2 regions of the Streptomyces sp. Y7 genome follow, and region 1 is predicted to be linked to the other one. Evidence: riboswitches for the same ligand, from Rfam matches in the RefSeq annotation. Region 1 holds a riboswitch; the other holds the start of a gene.
What was found. Region 1 has a riboswitch for thiamine pyrophosphate ahead of ACGFW6_RS17630 (thiamine ABC transporter substrate binding subunit). Riboswitches for the same ligand answer to the same signal wherever they lie in the genome.
Positions count from the first base shown of each region.

Region 2: it holds a riboswitch for thiamine pyrophosphate, as region 1 does, so the genes downstream of both, thiC (phosphomethylpyrimidine synthase ThiC) here and ACGFW6_RS17630 (thiamine ABC transporter substrate binding subunit) in region 1, are expected to answer to the same signal.

Region 1 is NZ_JBIDDQ010000006.1:38,784-45,760, forward strand. Features, by position in the region: gene ACGFW6_RS17615 (maleylpyruvate isomerase family mycothiol-dependent enzyme) at 1-60, opposite strand, end outside; gene ACGFW6_RS17620 (ABC transporter ATP-binding protein) at 85-1,104, opposite strand; gene ACGFW6_RS17625 (ABC transporter permease) at 1,105-2,721, opposite strand; gene ACGFW6_RS17630 (thiamine ABC transporter substrate binding subunit) at 2,751-3,836, opposite strand; TPP riboswitch at 3,919-4,026, opposite strand; gene rlmN (23S rRNA (adenine(2503)-C(2))-methyltransferase RlmN) at 4,058-5,164, opposite strand; gene ACGFW6_RS17640 (SRPBCC family protein) at 5,230-5,679, opposite strand; gene ACGFW6_RS17645 (phosphatidate cytidylyltransferase) at 5,786-6,940, opposite strand; gene frr (ribosome recycling factor) at 6,940-6,977, opposite strand, start outside.
Region 2 is NZ_JBIDDQ010000003.1:76,713-83,689, reverse strand. Features, by position in the region: gene ACGFW6_RS11460 (cupin domain-containing protein) at 1-150, shown strand, start outside; gene ACGFW6_RS11455 (DUF5326 family protein) at 313-525, shown strand; gene ACGFW6_RS11450 (IclR family transcriptional regulator) at 721-1,581, shown strand; gene ACGFW6_RS11445 (SsgA family sporulation/cell division regulator) at 1,679-2,116, shown strand; gene ACGFW6_RS11440 (YibE/F family protein) at 2,311-3,576, opposite strand; gene ACGFW6_RS11435 (hypothetical protein) at 3,649-4,278, shown strand; TPP riboswitch at 4,479-4,668, shown strand; gene thiC (phosphomethylpyrimidine synthase ThiC) at 4,661-6,481, shown strand; gene ACGFW6_RS11425 (RNA polymerase sigma-70 factor) at 6,660-6,977, opposite strand, start outside.

The DNA of each region.
Region 1 (6,977 bases):
GAGCAGGCCGACCTGGTGGGTGATCTCGGCGCAGTAGCGATCATGGGCGAGGGATGTCATGTCCGCACCCTATGCGGGCCGTGATCAGCCCAGCACGACAATTTCGGCCGCGTCGAACTCGACCCCGACGGCGTCCCCCACCCCGGGCGCGTCCCGCAGCGCGCACGCCGCCTCCAGGCGCGGCGCGTCCTCCGGCTGGAGGTGCACGGCGACATGCGTGCCCCTGAACGTCCGAGCGGCGACCGTGCAGCGCAGCCCGGCCTCGGGGGACACGAGCCGCACGCCGGCCGGCCGGACCAGCAGCGTGCGCACCCCCTGCGCGGCGTCCTCGCCGACCGGGAGCTTCCCCCAGGCCGTGTCCGCGGCCTGACCGGCGACCGTGCCCTCGACCACGTTGTCGAAGCCGAGGAAGCGCGCGACGAACTCGTCCGCCGGCCGCTGCCACACCTGAAGCGGCGTGCCGCTCTGGGCGATCCGCCCGTCCCTCATCACCACGACCCGGTCGGCGAGCGCGAACGCCTCGCCCTGGTCGTGCGTGACGGCCAGCACGGTCGTGCCCAACCGCCCGAACAGCTCCCGGAGTTCGACGACGAGCCGCTCCCGCAGCGAACGGTCGAGCTGGCCCAGCGGCTCGTCCAGCATCAGCAGCCGCGGCCGGGGAGCGAGCGCCCGGGCCAGCGCGACCCGCTGCTGCTCACCGCCGGACAGCGAGGCGACGGCCCGCCCGGCCGCCCCCGGCAGTCCGACCAGGTCCAGCAACTCCCGTACGCGCTCACGCTGTTCGGACCTGGAGGCGCCGTGCATCCGCGCGCCGAAGGCGACATTGCCGCCGACGTCCCGCTGCGGGAACAGCTGATGGTCCTGGAACATCAGCCCGACGCCCCGCTTGTGGGCGGGCACCCCCGACTGGTCGTGCCCGTCGAGCGACACCCGCCCGGCGTCCAGGGGTTGCAGCCCCGCCACGGCCCGCAGCAGCGTCGACTTGCCGCTGCCGCTCGGCCCGAGCACACACACGATCTCGTGCTCGGCGACATCGAGGTCGACGTCGTCCAGGACGGCCCGCCCGCCGAAACGTACGGTCGCACCCGCCAGACTCAACAGCATCTAGAACTCCCCCGTCCGATCGGTACGAAGCCGCTCCAAAACCAGCAACGCCACCGCGCACACCACCATCAGTACCGTCGACAGGGCCATCGCCTGGCCGTAGTTGAGCTCGCCGGCCCGTCCCAGCAGCCGTGCGACGGCAACCGGGAGCGTCGGGTTGTCGGGCCGGGCGATGAACACGGTCGCGCCGAACTCGCCCAGCGACACCGCGAAGGCGAACCCGGCCGCGATCAGCAGCGCCCGCCGCACCATCGGCAGATCGACCTCGCGCCAGACCCGCCAGGGCGAGGCCCCCAGCACGGACGCCGCCTCGCGCAGCCGCTGGTCCACCGCCCGCAGGACGGGCAGCATGGTCCGTACGACGAAGGGCACCCCGACCAGCGCCTGGGCCAGCGGCACCAGGATCCAGGAGGACCGCAGATCCAGCGGCGGCTCGTCCAGAGCGATCAGGAAGCCGAACCCGACCGTCACCGCCGACACCCCGAGCGGCAGCATCAGCAGCGCGTCGAAGCCCCGGACGAACCGGCCCGCGTCCCGCCGGGCCAGCGCGGCCGCCGCGAGACCGCCGATCAGCACGGCGATGAGCGTGGCGACGACGGCGTACTGGAGCGAATTGCCGATCGCCTCGATCGGCGCGACGAGGAAGACCCCGCCGTCGGCGCTGGTCAGCGCCCGGTAGTAGCCGAAGTCGGGGGCGTCCAGCGACCGCTGCACCAGCACGGCCAGCGGCAGCAGCAGGAGTACGGCGATGACGGCCAGGACGCCGGCCAGCAGGGCCCACTGCCCCGCGCCACGTGGCCGCCTCGCCGTCACCGACGCGTCCACCAGACGCAGGGCGCTCTCCCGCCGCCGTACCGTCCAGGCATGCACGGCGAGGATCGCGGCGACCGCCAGGAACTGGACGATCGTCAGGACGGCGGCCGTGGACAGGTCGAAGATCTCGGAGGTCTGGCGGTAGATCTCCACCTCCAGGGTGGAGAAGGTCGGTCCACCGAGGATCTGCACCACACCGAAGGAGGTGAAGGTGAACAGGAAGACCATGAGCGCGGCGGCGGCCACGGCGGGCCCGAGCGCGGGGAGGGTGACCTGACGCCAGGCTTTCAGGGGCGACGCCCCGAGCATCCGCGCGGCCTCCTCCTGCCGCGGGTCGAGCTGCGCCCAGAGTCCGCCGACGGTGCGGACGACGACGGCGTAGTTGAAGAAGACGTGCGCGAGCAGGATGGCCCACACGGTGGTGTCGAGCCGTACGCCCCACAGCTCGTCGAGGAGTCCGCCGCGGCCGACGAGCGCGAGGAACGCCGTACCGACGACGACCGTCGGCAGCACGAAGGGGACGGTCACCACGGCCCGCAGGACCTGTTTGCCGGGGAAGTCGAAGCGGGCGAAGACATAGGCGCCCGGCAGCGCGATCAGCAGGGTGAGTGCGGTGGAGGCGAGCGCCTGCCAGGTGGTGAACCACAGGACCTGCCGGACGTCGGACTCCCCGAGCACCTCCCACAGCCGCCCCAGCTGCCACACCCCGTCGACCTTCAGACCGCGCGCGACGATCGCGGCGACGGGGTAGGCGAAGAAGACGGCGAAGAACGCGACGGGGACGGCGATGAGGCCGAGCCGCACCGCCGTCGCGCCCTTCTTCCGCGGGGCCGCTACCTCAGTACGAGCGAGGTCCACGACTTGACCCAGTCGTCACGGTTGTCGGCGATCTTGGCCGGGTCCAGGGTCTCGGGGTTCTCGGCCCGCGGGCCGTACTTCACGAACTCCGGCGGGACCTGGGCGGCCTCCCGCACCGGGTAGACGAACATGTTCAGCGGCATGTCGTCCTGGAACGTCTTGGTCAGCAGGAAGTCGAGGAGCGCCTTGCCGCCCTCGGTGTTCTCGGCGTTGCTCAGCAGGCCCGCGTACTCGACCTGCCGGAAGCAGGTGCCGGCCGCGACACCCGTCGGCGCGCTGGCCGGCTTCGGGTCGGCGTAGATCACCTCGGCGGGCGGGGACGAGGCGTACGACACGACGAGCGGCCGGTCGGCCTTGGCCTTCTTGCCGCCGGCCGAGCCGGAGAACTCCTCGTTGTAGGCCTGCTCCCAGCCGTCGACGACCTTGACGCCGTTGGCCTTCAGCTTCTTCCAGTAGTCCTGCCAGCCGTCGTCGCCGTACTGGGCGGCGGTGCCGAGCAGGAAGCCGAGTCCGGGCGAGGAGGTGGAGGCGTTCTCGGTGACGAGAAGGTCCTTGTACTCGGGCTTGATGAGGTCGTCGAACGAGCTGGGAGGCGTCAGCTTGTGCTCGCTGAAGTACGCCTTGTCGTAGTTGACGCAGATGTCGCCGGTGTCGACGGGAGTGACCCGGTGCTTGTCCTCGTCGACCCGGAACTCGGGCAGGACCAGGTCGGTGCCCTTGGCCTCGTACGACTGGAACAGGTCGTTGTCGAGCGCCCGGGACAGCAGGGTGTTGTCGACGCCGAAGAGGACGTCGCCCTGCGGGTTGTCCTTGGTCAGGATCGCCTTGTTCACGGCCTGCCCGGCGTCGCCGTCCTTCAGGACCTTGACCTTGTAGCCGGACTGCTTCTCGAACGCGGCGAGGACGTCCTTGGAGACGGCCCACGAGTTGTGGCTGACGAGGGTCACGGTCTTGCTCGTGGATGCGGGGGTGTCGCCGCCCGAGTCGGACGACCCGCACGCGGAGAGCGTGACGAGGCCGAGACCGACGGCGAGGACCGTGGCCTTCTTGGTGATGCTCACTTGATTCCTCCTGGGGTTGACCAGGAAGAGACGCGGCCCTGCCCGGGAGCCCTCTCATGGGCTCCCGGGCAGGGCGCAACAGCTTGAGTGATGACCGAACTTCCTACCCAGAATGACCTGGGCAAGGTTCAGAGGGTCTGCGGCCCGATTGCCGCACTCTCAGCGCTGTGGCGCTCCCCTGTCGGAATATGAAGATGTACGTACGGGTGTACGCGCTCAGATTACCGCTCGGTGGCCGCGAGCTGACCGCAGGCCCCGTCGATCTCCTGACCACGGGTGTCCCGGATCGTCACCGGTACACCATGTGCGGCGATGGCCTCGACGAACGCCTTCTCGTCCTCGGGCCGCGAGGCGGTCCACTTCGACCCGGGTGTCGGGTTCAGCGGAATCAGGTTCACGTGCACCGGCTTGCCCCTGAGCAGCCGCCCGAGCCGGTCACCGCGCCAGGCCTGGTCGTTGATGTCCCTGATGAGGGCGTACTCGATGGACAGCCGGCGGCCGCTCTTCTCGACGTAGTCGAAGCCTGCGTCCAGCACCTCGCGCACCTTCCACCGCGTGTTCACGGGCACGAGGGTGTCGCGCAGCTCGTCGTCGGGGGCGTGCAGCGAGATCGCGAGCCGGCACTTGAAGCCCTCGTCGGCGAACCGGTTGATGGCCGGGACGAGACCGACGGTCGAGACGGTGATCCCGCGCTGCGACAGCCCCAGCCCGTCCGGCTCGGGGTCGGTGAGCCGGCGAATGGCGCCCACGACCCGGTTGTAGTTCGCGAGCGGCTCGCCCATCCCCATGAAGACGATGTTGGAAAGCCGTGCGGGCCCCCCGGGAACATCCCCGTCCCGGAGCGCCCGCATCCCGTCCACGATCTGATGGACGATCTCGGCGGTGGACAGATTCCGGTCCAGACCCGCCTGTCCGGTCGCGCAGAACGGGCAGTTCATCCCGCATCCGGCCTGCGAGCTGATGCACATGGTCACCCGGTCCGGGTACCGCATCAGCACCGACTCGACGAGCGTCCCGTCGAACAGCCGCCACAGCGTCTTACGGGTGTCGCCGTCGTCGGTCGACAGATGCCGTACGACGGTCATCAGCTCCGGGAAGAGCTCCTCCCGCAGCTTGGCACGCGACCCGGCAGGGATGTCGGTCCACTGCTCCGGGTCGTGCGTGTACCGCGCGAAGTAGTGCTGCGACAGCTGCTTGGCACGAAAGGGCTTCTCCCCGACCGCGGCAACAGCGTCCTTACGCTCACCGGGCGTGAGATCAGCAAGGTGCCGCGGCGGCTTCTTGGCTCCGCGGGGGGCGACGAAAGTGAGTTCTCCGGGCTTAGGCATGGCTGTACCAGTGTCGCAGATCCACTCGTGTGGCCCGCCCCACCATGGATCGGGAAGATCAACCCCTACTCCGTCGTGCCCTCCAGCCGGCTCTTGAGGAGCTTCTCGTCGCGGGGCAGTTCCTTGCGGACCTGCGGGCGGACGACGAGGGGGACGAGGACCTTGCCGAGGCCGTGGCCCTCGAAGTCGATGTCGATCGTCACGCGGGAGCGCCGGCCGTCGTCGAGAGGCTCGATGCTGCCGTGGGTGCGGGCCCGGACAGGGCCGTCGATCCCGTGCAGGTCCCAGCTGTACGGAGGGTCGAGCTGGTCGAACCGCACGGTCATCGGCATCTGACGGTTCCCGACGCGCCGGGTGACCCGGACCCGGGAGCCGGTGTGGATCGGGCCCTCGTCCAGCGATTCGGCCGAGACGGCGCTCAGCTGCCATTCGGGCAGGTGAGAGGGATCCGTGATGTACGCGTAGACATCGGCTGGGGTCCGGTCGACGTCGATGATTTCTCGGATGGCGGTCATGACGACCCCCTTTGAGTGCCTTTGCGGGCGTACACAGAAATCGTCCCACAAACCGAGGAGCCCCCGCTCCACGAGAGCGGGGGCTCCTTCGACACGTGCCGAGCCGTCAGCCGGACCCGACGAACAGCACCAGCAGCAGCCACACCACCGGCGCCGTCGGCAGCAGCGAGTCGAGCCGGTCCATGATCCCGCCGTGCCCCGGCAGCAGCGTGCCCATGTCCTTGATGCCGAGGTCCCGCTTGATCATCGACTCACCGAGGTCACCCAGCGTGGCACTGGCCGCGACCGCCAGGCCCAGGAGCAGGCCCTGCCACCAGGTGCCGTCGTCGATGAGGAACTGCATGCACAGCGCGCCCGCCACCATCGCGAAGCTCACCGCACCGAGCAGGCCCTCGCGGGTCTTGCCGGGGCTGATGCGCGGGGCGAGCTTGGTCCTGCCGAAGCGCCAGCCGATCGCGTACGCGCCGGTGTCGCTGACGACCGTCAGGAGCAGGAAGGTCAGGACGCGCCACGGGCCGTCGTCCGCCGTGAGCATCATCGCGACGAAGGTCGCCAGGAACGGCACGTAGAACGCCGCGAAGACGCCGGCGGTGACGTCCTTGAGGTAGCCCTCCGGCGGCTCGGTCATCCGCCAGACCAGCACCGCCAGGGCGGTCAGCGCCATCGCCACCCAGGCACCCTCGGCGCCCCGGACGTATCCGGAGACGACCATGGCCGCACCGCCCAGCGCGAGCGGAACGAGGGGCGCGTTGATGCCCTTGCGCTCCTCCAGCCGTTTGGTCAGCTCCCACAGGCCCACGACGACGGCGACCGCGACGACACCGACGAACACGGCCTTGACGACGAACAGCGACGCGACGATCACCACGCCGAGTCCGACACCGACCCCTATGGCCGCACCCAGGTCGCGCCCCGCGCTCTTCTTCTGCTGGGGCGCCGGCGGCGGGGCGTCGGGCATGGGCTCCGGATTCTGCGACGCCGCCTCGAAGGGCCGCGCCTGCGGCGTGTCATGAGACCGCGACTGCGGCGGCCGGGTGCTGAACGAGGGGCCGCCCAGCCGAGCGGCCCCCCGGTCGTCATCCTGGTCTCCGCCGAACGCGGGTACGTCGGGCACGATGGGCATGGGGCGAGTGTGCTGCGCCTCAGGCGCATCGTACGCGGGACCCGCCGGGGTAGCCCCCTGGACTGGTCCACGCTCGGCGGTCCCCCAGTACCCGGCCTGCCCGGCCGCGGGCGGCGCCCCCCAGGAAGAGTCGTTCATCAGACCTCGAGCAGCTCGGCTTCCTTGTGCTTGAGGA
Region 2 (6,977 bases), on a different contig from region 1:
AGCGGCCGCGCGCAGATCACCGTCGGCATGGAGACCACGCACGTGGCGCGCGGCAGCGTGGTCTACGTGCCGGCCGGGGTCGCGCACAAGTTCCACCACATCAGCGAGGACCTGCGGGTGCTCGTGATGTTCTCTCCGCCCGAGAGCTGACCCACGGCCTCGGGGTTCCCTAGGGGTTCGATCAGGGGAGGACAAGGGCTGCGAGGCCCCCGCGAGGGCACCTGCCCGCCCTAGCATCGAGTGCAGGGAATCAGCAGATTCACGGAAACCGGAACCCGGCACAGAACGGGCGGAGAGGTAAGGACGAGGGCGATGCGTGAGATCTTCGCGGGACTGCCGTGGTGGGTGAAGTGGATCGCGGTGCCGGTCATCGCCCTGGTCGTGTTCGGCGGGCTGATAGCCAGTGTGGTCGGCTTCGTGATCGGACTGCTCTTCAAGGTGCTGGTCTTCGTGGCGCTGGTCGGTGGACTGATCTACGTCGTACGGAAGTTCATGTCGAGCTCCTCGTCACGCAGCGACTGGTGAGGGCCGTGGGGACCGGTGGGCGGTAACAGGAATCACCGGTTCCCTCGGGCGAGGGAAGTTTCCTGGACGGGCCGTACGCGGGCGGTGGCGGGCCAATAGAGTCCGGAAATCGACGCGGGGACCGACCCCGTGAGCGGCGTACACCCCACCCGTGTTCCCGCACGGGCTGCCCCCCTCGCGCTTCGGGAGTGACCCTTGGCCAAGGTAGACACCGCACCCTCAGAACCCCACGCACCCCCGGTCCGGCCCCGCTCCGCCGTACCGCAGGTGCCGCGGCAGGCTTCCCCGGAACCCTCCGAGCCGCCGAACTCCGCGACGCTCATCGGATCCGTCCAGCGCGCGATGCGCCTGCTGGAACGCGTCGCCGAGCACGAACACGGCGCCCCCGCCAAGCAACTCGCCCGCGAGACCGGCCTGGCGCTGCCCACGGCGTACCACCTCCTGCGCACCCTGGTGCACGAGGGCTATCTGCGCCGCGACAAGGGGCTGTTCTTCCTCGGCGAGGCGGCCGTGCGGCTGAGCAGCAGCGGAGCCGAGCAGAAACGTCGCAGCACGGTCGTCGAGACCCTCGCCCAGTGCCGCGACGCCATGGGCGTGCCCGTGTACTACGCCCAGTACCGCGACGGCGAGATCGAGGTCGTGTGCGTCTCCGACACCCCCGGGAACCCGGCGGTCGAGGAATGGGCCGACTTCCGCGAGACCGGCCACGCGCACGCCATCGGCCAGTGCCTGCTGTCCCAGCTCGATGAGGACGCCCGGCGCGACCATCTCGAACGCCATCCGGTGCAGACGGTCACCCCGTACACGGTGCGCGACAGCAGATCGTTGCTCCGCCGCCTCGACCGCATGCGCCGGATGGAGCCGGTGACCGAGCGTCAGGAGTACGCGCTGGGCACGGTGTGCGCGGCGATCCCGATCACGCTGGGCACCACGGCAGCGACGATGGCCATCTCCCTGCCCGTCCAGCAGGCCGACCGACTGCTGTCGGTGGCGCGGCAACTGCAGGAGGAGGTCGGGCGGCTCCTGGGGTCACTGGCGATCTCTATCAGTATCTGAAAACTCACTCCTTGTGATCTCTCGTGTACTTTCAGCAAGATTCCACCAGGCCTGGGGTCCGGTCCCGGCCAGTCGAAGGCAACCGACGGGGTAGGCGATGCGAGAGTCCGTACAGGCAGAGGTCATGATGAGCTTTCTCGTGTCCGAGGAGCTCGCCTTCCGCATCCCGGTCGAGCTGCGCTACGAGACCTGTGATCCCTATGCGGTACGGCTGACCTTCCACCTGCCCGGAGATGCCCCGGTGACGTGGGCCTTCGGTCGGGAGCTGCTGGTGGACGGAGTGGGCAGGCCGTGCGGGGAGGGGGACGTACGCGTCTCACCTGCGGGTTCGGAGACTCTGGGCGATGTTCTGATCCGGCTGCAGGTCGGTGCCGACCAGGCGCTGTTCCGCTCCTCGGTGGCGCCGCTGGTGGCCTTCCTCGACCGCACCGACAAGCTGGTGCCGCTCGGCCAGGAGGGCGCGCTGGCGGACTTCGACGCCCATCTCGACGAGGCTCTGGACCGCATCCTCGCGGAGGAGCAGAGCGCCGGCTGAAGCGTTACGCCGGTGCCGGGTGGAGGTGGCGTAACGCTTCAGCGGCGCGCAAGGGGCGCGTGGAAGGGTTCCTTTGGCGCCGGATGTTCTTTGCGCTCCGCCGGATGGGCGAAGTCGTCCGCGACGGTTCGGGTGGCCTTCAGGGGGCGATGCGCCGCCCCCGCGTCACCTCCCGCGGCGGCCCCGACCCCGCGTCACCGCTTCCTGCGGCGGCCCCGCCCGCCGCGGCCGGGAGCCGCCTGAGGGCCGCTCTGGCCCGGCTGAGCGGCTCCCGCGCCCGGCTGGGCGCCCGCGGGGACCGGATGGGCCCCGGCCGGCACCGAGCCCGTCTCCGGGCGGTCGGCCGAGACCACCAGGGCCGCGAGAGCCGTGGTCACCGGGACCGACGCGACCAGGCCGATGGAGCCCACCAGCGTGCGCACGATCTCCTCCGCGACCAACTCGCTGTTGGCGACCGTGCCGACACCGCTCTGCGCGATCGAGAAGAGCAGCAGCAGCGGCAGGGCGGCGCCCGCGTAGGCGAGGACGAGGGTGTTCACGACGGAGGCGATGTGGTCGCGGCCGATGCGGATGCCCGCCCGGTACAGCCCGCGCCAGCCCATCGTGGGGTTGGCCTCGTGCAGCTCCCAGACCGCCGAGGTCTGGGTGACCGTCACGTCGTCGAGGACACCGAGCGAACCGATGATGATGCCCGCGAGCAGCAGACCGCTCATGTCGATCGACGGATACAGCCCGTGGATGAGCCCGGTGTTGTCGTCGGTGTTGCCGGTGAGCGCGGCCCAGTCGATGAACACCGAGCCGAGGACGCCGATCAGCACCAGCGAGATCAGCGTGCCGAGCACCGCGACCGATGTTCTCGCGGAGAGGCCGTGGCACAGATAGAGGGCGATCAGCATGATCGCGCTGGATCCCACGACCGCCACGACCAGCGGGTTCGAGCCCTGCAGGATCGCGGGCAGGATGAAGAAGTTGAGCAACAGGAAGCTTATGGCCAGCGAGATGAGCGCCATGACGCCCCGCATCCGGCCGACGAGCACCACGGCGACGGCGAAGATGCCGGCGAGCACCGACAGCGGAATGCGCCGGTTCACGTCGGTGACCGAGTACTGGAGGTCCTTGGGCGCGGAGGGCTCGTAGGCGACCACGACCTCCTGGCCCTCGTGCAGCTGGCGCGACTGGTCGGGCTGCACGATCTCCGTGAACGTACGGCCCTTGTCCTTGCCGGTGTCGACCCGGATCGTCGCCTTCTTGCAGGTGCCGCTCTCCTGCTGCACGGCTGAGGAGCCCTCGGCGGTGGAGGTGTCGCCGGTCGGCGGCACGCCCGAGGCGTTGACGTCCTTGCAGCTCAGCTCGACGACCTTGGTGACGGTGGCCTGCTGTGTCTGCCGGTCGAAGCCGACACCGGTGCGCTCGTGCCCCGGGGCGCCGCCCGGCCACAGGACCGCGAGACCCACCACCACGGCCGCGGCGAACGGGATCAGAACCGCCGCGATGACCTTGCGCAGATGGCGGGAGACGGGAGCCGCGGGGCCATGGGCGTGGCTGTGCGAGTGGCCGTGGCCGTGGCCGTGTCCCGGGCCTTCTCCGCCCCCGCCCCCGTCACCACTGCCGCCATTGCCACCGCCACCATCGCCCCCGCCCTGCCTGCCGCCGGATCCGTGGCCGTGACCATGACCACCGCCGGCACCGGCATCGGGGCCGGGACCCCCCTGTCCGGGCCCCTGTCCGTAGGGGCCGCCCGGGCCAGGTCCTTGCCCGTACGGACGACCGCCCTGACCGGATCCCTGTCCATAGGGGCCACCGCCGGGACCGGGGCCGCGGCCGTACGAGCCCCCCGAGCCGCCCGAGCCCCCCGAGCCGTGCCCACGATCCTGCGGCCCACCGAGCCGAGGACCGGGCTCATGCCACCCGTCGGCTTCGCCCCGCGGCTCCCGCATCCCGCCCGGGCGGAGGTCGCGTTCGTGCCAACCGCCGGTGTCAGCCGCGCCACCGTCGGCACCGTGCATCGAGGCACCGCCGAATGCTCCGTCGGTCTCGCCCGTCGAACCACGGCCGAATCCTGCGTCGCCACCGCCCGTCGAGCCACGGCCGAATGCTCCGTCGGAGCCGCCCGACGAGTCACGGCCGAATACTCCGCCGTATCTGCCGCCGGGGACGCCTGAACCCCGGCCGTCCGTACGGCCGTTGCCCCGTGCGGGGCCGTTTCCGGGGCCGTTTGCGGGGCCACTTCCGGAGCCCGAGCCGCGGGGCGGATCGGGCGGTGGGAACGGAGGCTCATGCGTCGTGGTCACCGCCCGATCATCGCAAGAACGGTGGGGGCCCTCTGTTCAGCGCGCCCGAATTGACGCTAGCGTGGAGCCACCTTTGTACACGCGGGAGCTCGGAGCACCGGGCTGAGAGGGCGCTGACCTCCGTCCCAGCGATGTTTCACATGAAACATCACTCATCACGAGTGATGTTGCACACGAAACGTCGGCAGACGGATACCGCTGCGTCGACCGCCGAACCTGTTACCGGGTAATGCCGGCGTAGGGAGTAGGTCTCATGACCATCAAGGACGCGCGCACGCCTGCCTCCAGCCAGGACGAGCAGCTCATTCAGGGCGAATCGTCTCCGGAGGCCGGGAAGTCCATCGGCTGGCACAAGGCGTATGTCGAGGGCTCACGCCCCGATCTGCGGGTGCCGGTCCGCCAGGTGCACCTCACCAACGGGCAGTCGGTCACGCTGTACGACACCTCGGGCCCGTATACCGATCCAGTGGCCGAGACGGACGTCCGCAGGGGGCTCAACCCGCTGCGGGAGAACTGGATCATCGCTCGCGGCGACACCGAGGAGTACGCGGGCCGTCCTGCCCGTCCGGAGGACGACGGGATCAAGCACACCTCGCCGCGCGGCGGTCTGCGCAACCTCGACGCGGTATTCCCCGGACGTCCGCGCCAGCCCCGTCGCAGCCGCGACGGCCAGGCGGTCACACAGCTCGCCTACGCCCGCCGGGGCGAGATCACACCCGAGATGGAGTTCGTGGCCATCCGGGAGAACGTCTCGCCCGAGGTGGTCCGTGAGGAGATCGCCGCGGGCCGGGCGGTACTGCCCGCCAATGTCAACCACCCGGAGATCGAGCCGATGATCATCGGCAAGCGGTTCCTGGTGAAGGTCAACGCCAACATCGGCAACTCCGCGGTCACCTCCTCCATCGAGGAGGAGGTCGAGAAGATGACCTGGGCGACCCGCTGGGGCGCCGACACGGTCATGGACCTGTCGACCGGCCGCAACATCCACACCACCCGCGAGTGGGTGCTGCGCAACTCCCCCGTGCCGATCGGCACGGTGCCGCTCTACCAGGCGCTGGAGAAGGTCGACGGCCGCGCCGAGGAGCTGACCTGGGAGATCTACAAGGACACGGTCATCGAGCAGGCCGAGCAGGGCGTGGACTACATGACCGTCCACGCGGGTGTGCGCCTGCCGTACGTCCCGCTCACGGCCAACCGCAAGACCGGCATCGTCTCGCGCGGCGGCTCGATCATGGCGGCGTGGTGCCTGGCGCACCACAAGGAGAGCTTCCTGTACGAGAACTTCGAGGAGCTCTGCGAGATCCTCGCGGCCTACGACGTGACGTACTCGCTCGGCGACGGCCTGCGGCCCGGCTCGATCGCGGACGCCAACGACGAAGCGCAGTTCGCGGAGTTGAGGACGCTCGGGGAACTCAACCAGATCGCCAAGCGTTTCAACGTACAGACCATGATCGAGGGCCCGGGACACGTCCCGATGCACAAGATCAAGGAGAACATCGACCTTCAGCAGGAGATCTGCGATGAAGCTCCGTTCTATACGCTCGGCCCGCTGACCACGGACGTCGCGCCGGCGTACGACCACATCACGTCCGGCATCGGTGCCGCGATGATCGCCTGGTGGGGCACGGCCATGCTCTGCTACGTCACGCCCAAGGAGCACCTGGGCCTGCCCAACCGTGACGACGTCAAGACCGGCGTCATCACCTACAAGATCGCAGCCCACGCGGCGGATCTCGCCAAGGGGCACCCGGGCGCGCAGGAGTGGGACGACGCGTTGTCCGACGCCCGCTTCGAGTTCCGGTGGGAGGACCAGTTCAACCTCGCCCTGGACCCGGACACGGCACGGGAGTTCCACGACGAGACCCTGCCGGCCGAGCCCGCCAAGACGGCCCACTTCTGCTCCATGTGCGGGCCGAAGTTCTGCTCGATGAAGATTAGCCAAAGCATCACAGAGCGGTTCGGGGGTGCGGCTGCTGAGGGAGCGTCCCAGGAGGAGATCGCGGTAGGGATGCTGCAGAAGTCGAAGGAGTTCGCGGCCGGCGGGAACAGGGTTTACCTGCCGCTGGCTGACTGACCGCCGCTACGGGCCACGCTGCTCTGGGAGGGGAAGGAGCTTCACAGAGCAGCGAGGTCGGGCGTCCGCATGATGGCGTTGATGCGGATCTTTGAAATCGGCCGGTGATGCTCTTCGCTCCCCAGACGGTCGCCTTGGTCAACGGGGACAAGATTCGTCCGTAGGTGAAGGCAGGGGGCTACTCAGCTCCGTCGAGGGCGCCTTCGGCCTCGCAAGCGACGGGTTGCGGCGGCCCTGGATGACTCGCCACGGGCCCAGGGCCCTGCCGGAATGGCTCCAGGCTTGAACGCTTCAGGGGCGCCAAGCTGTTGTCGGGGGTCAGGCCGCTGAGCTTGTCGGGGTTGACCTGGAAGCGCAGGTTGTGGATTCGGCCGTCACCGATGTCGAAGGAGAGGGCGCCGGCGGTGTGCCCGTCCAGGGTGGCCAGGATGCCGAGTTCGCCGTTGATGATGGCCGACTCCATGGTCATGGCCGCTAGTTCGGGCTTGGCCAGGAA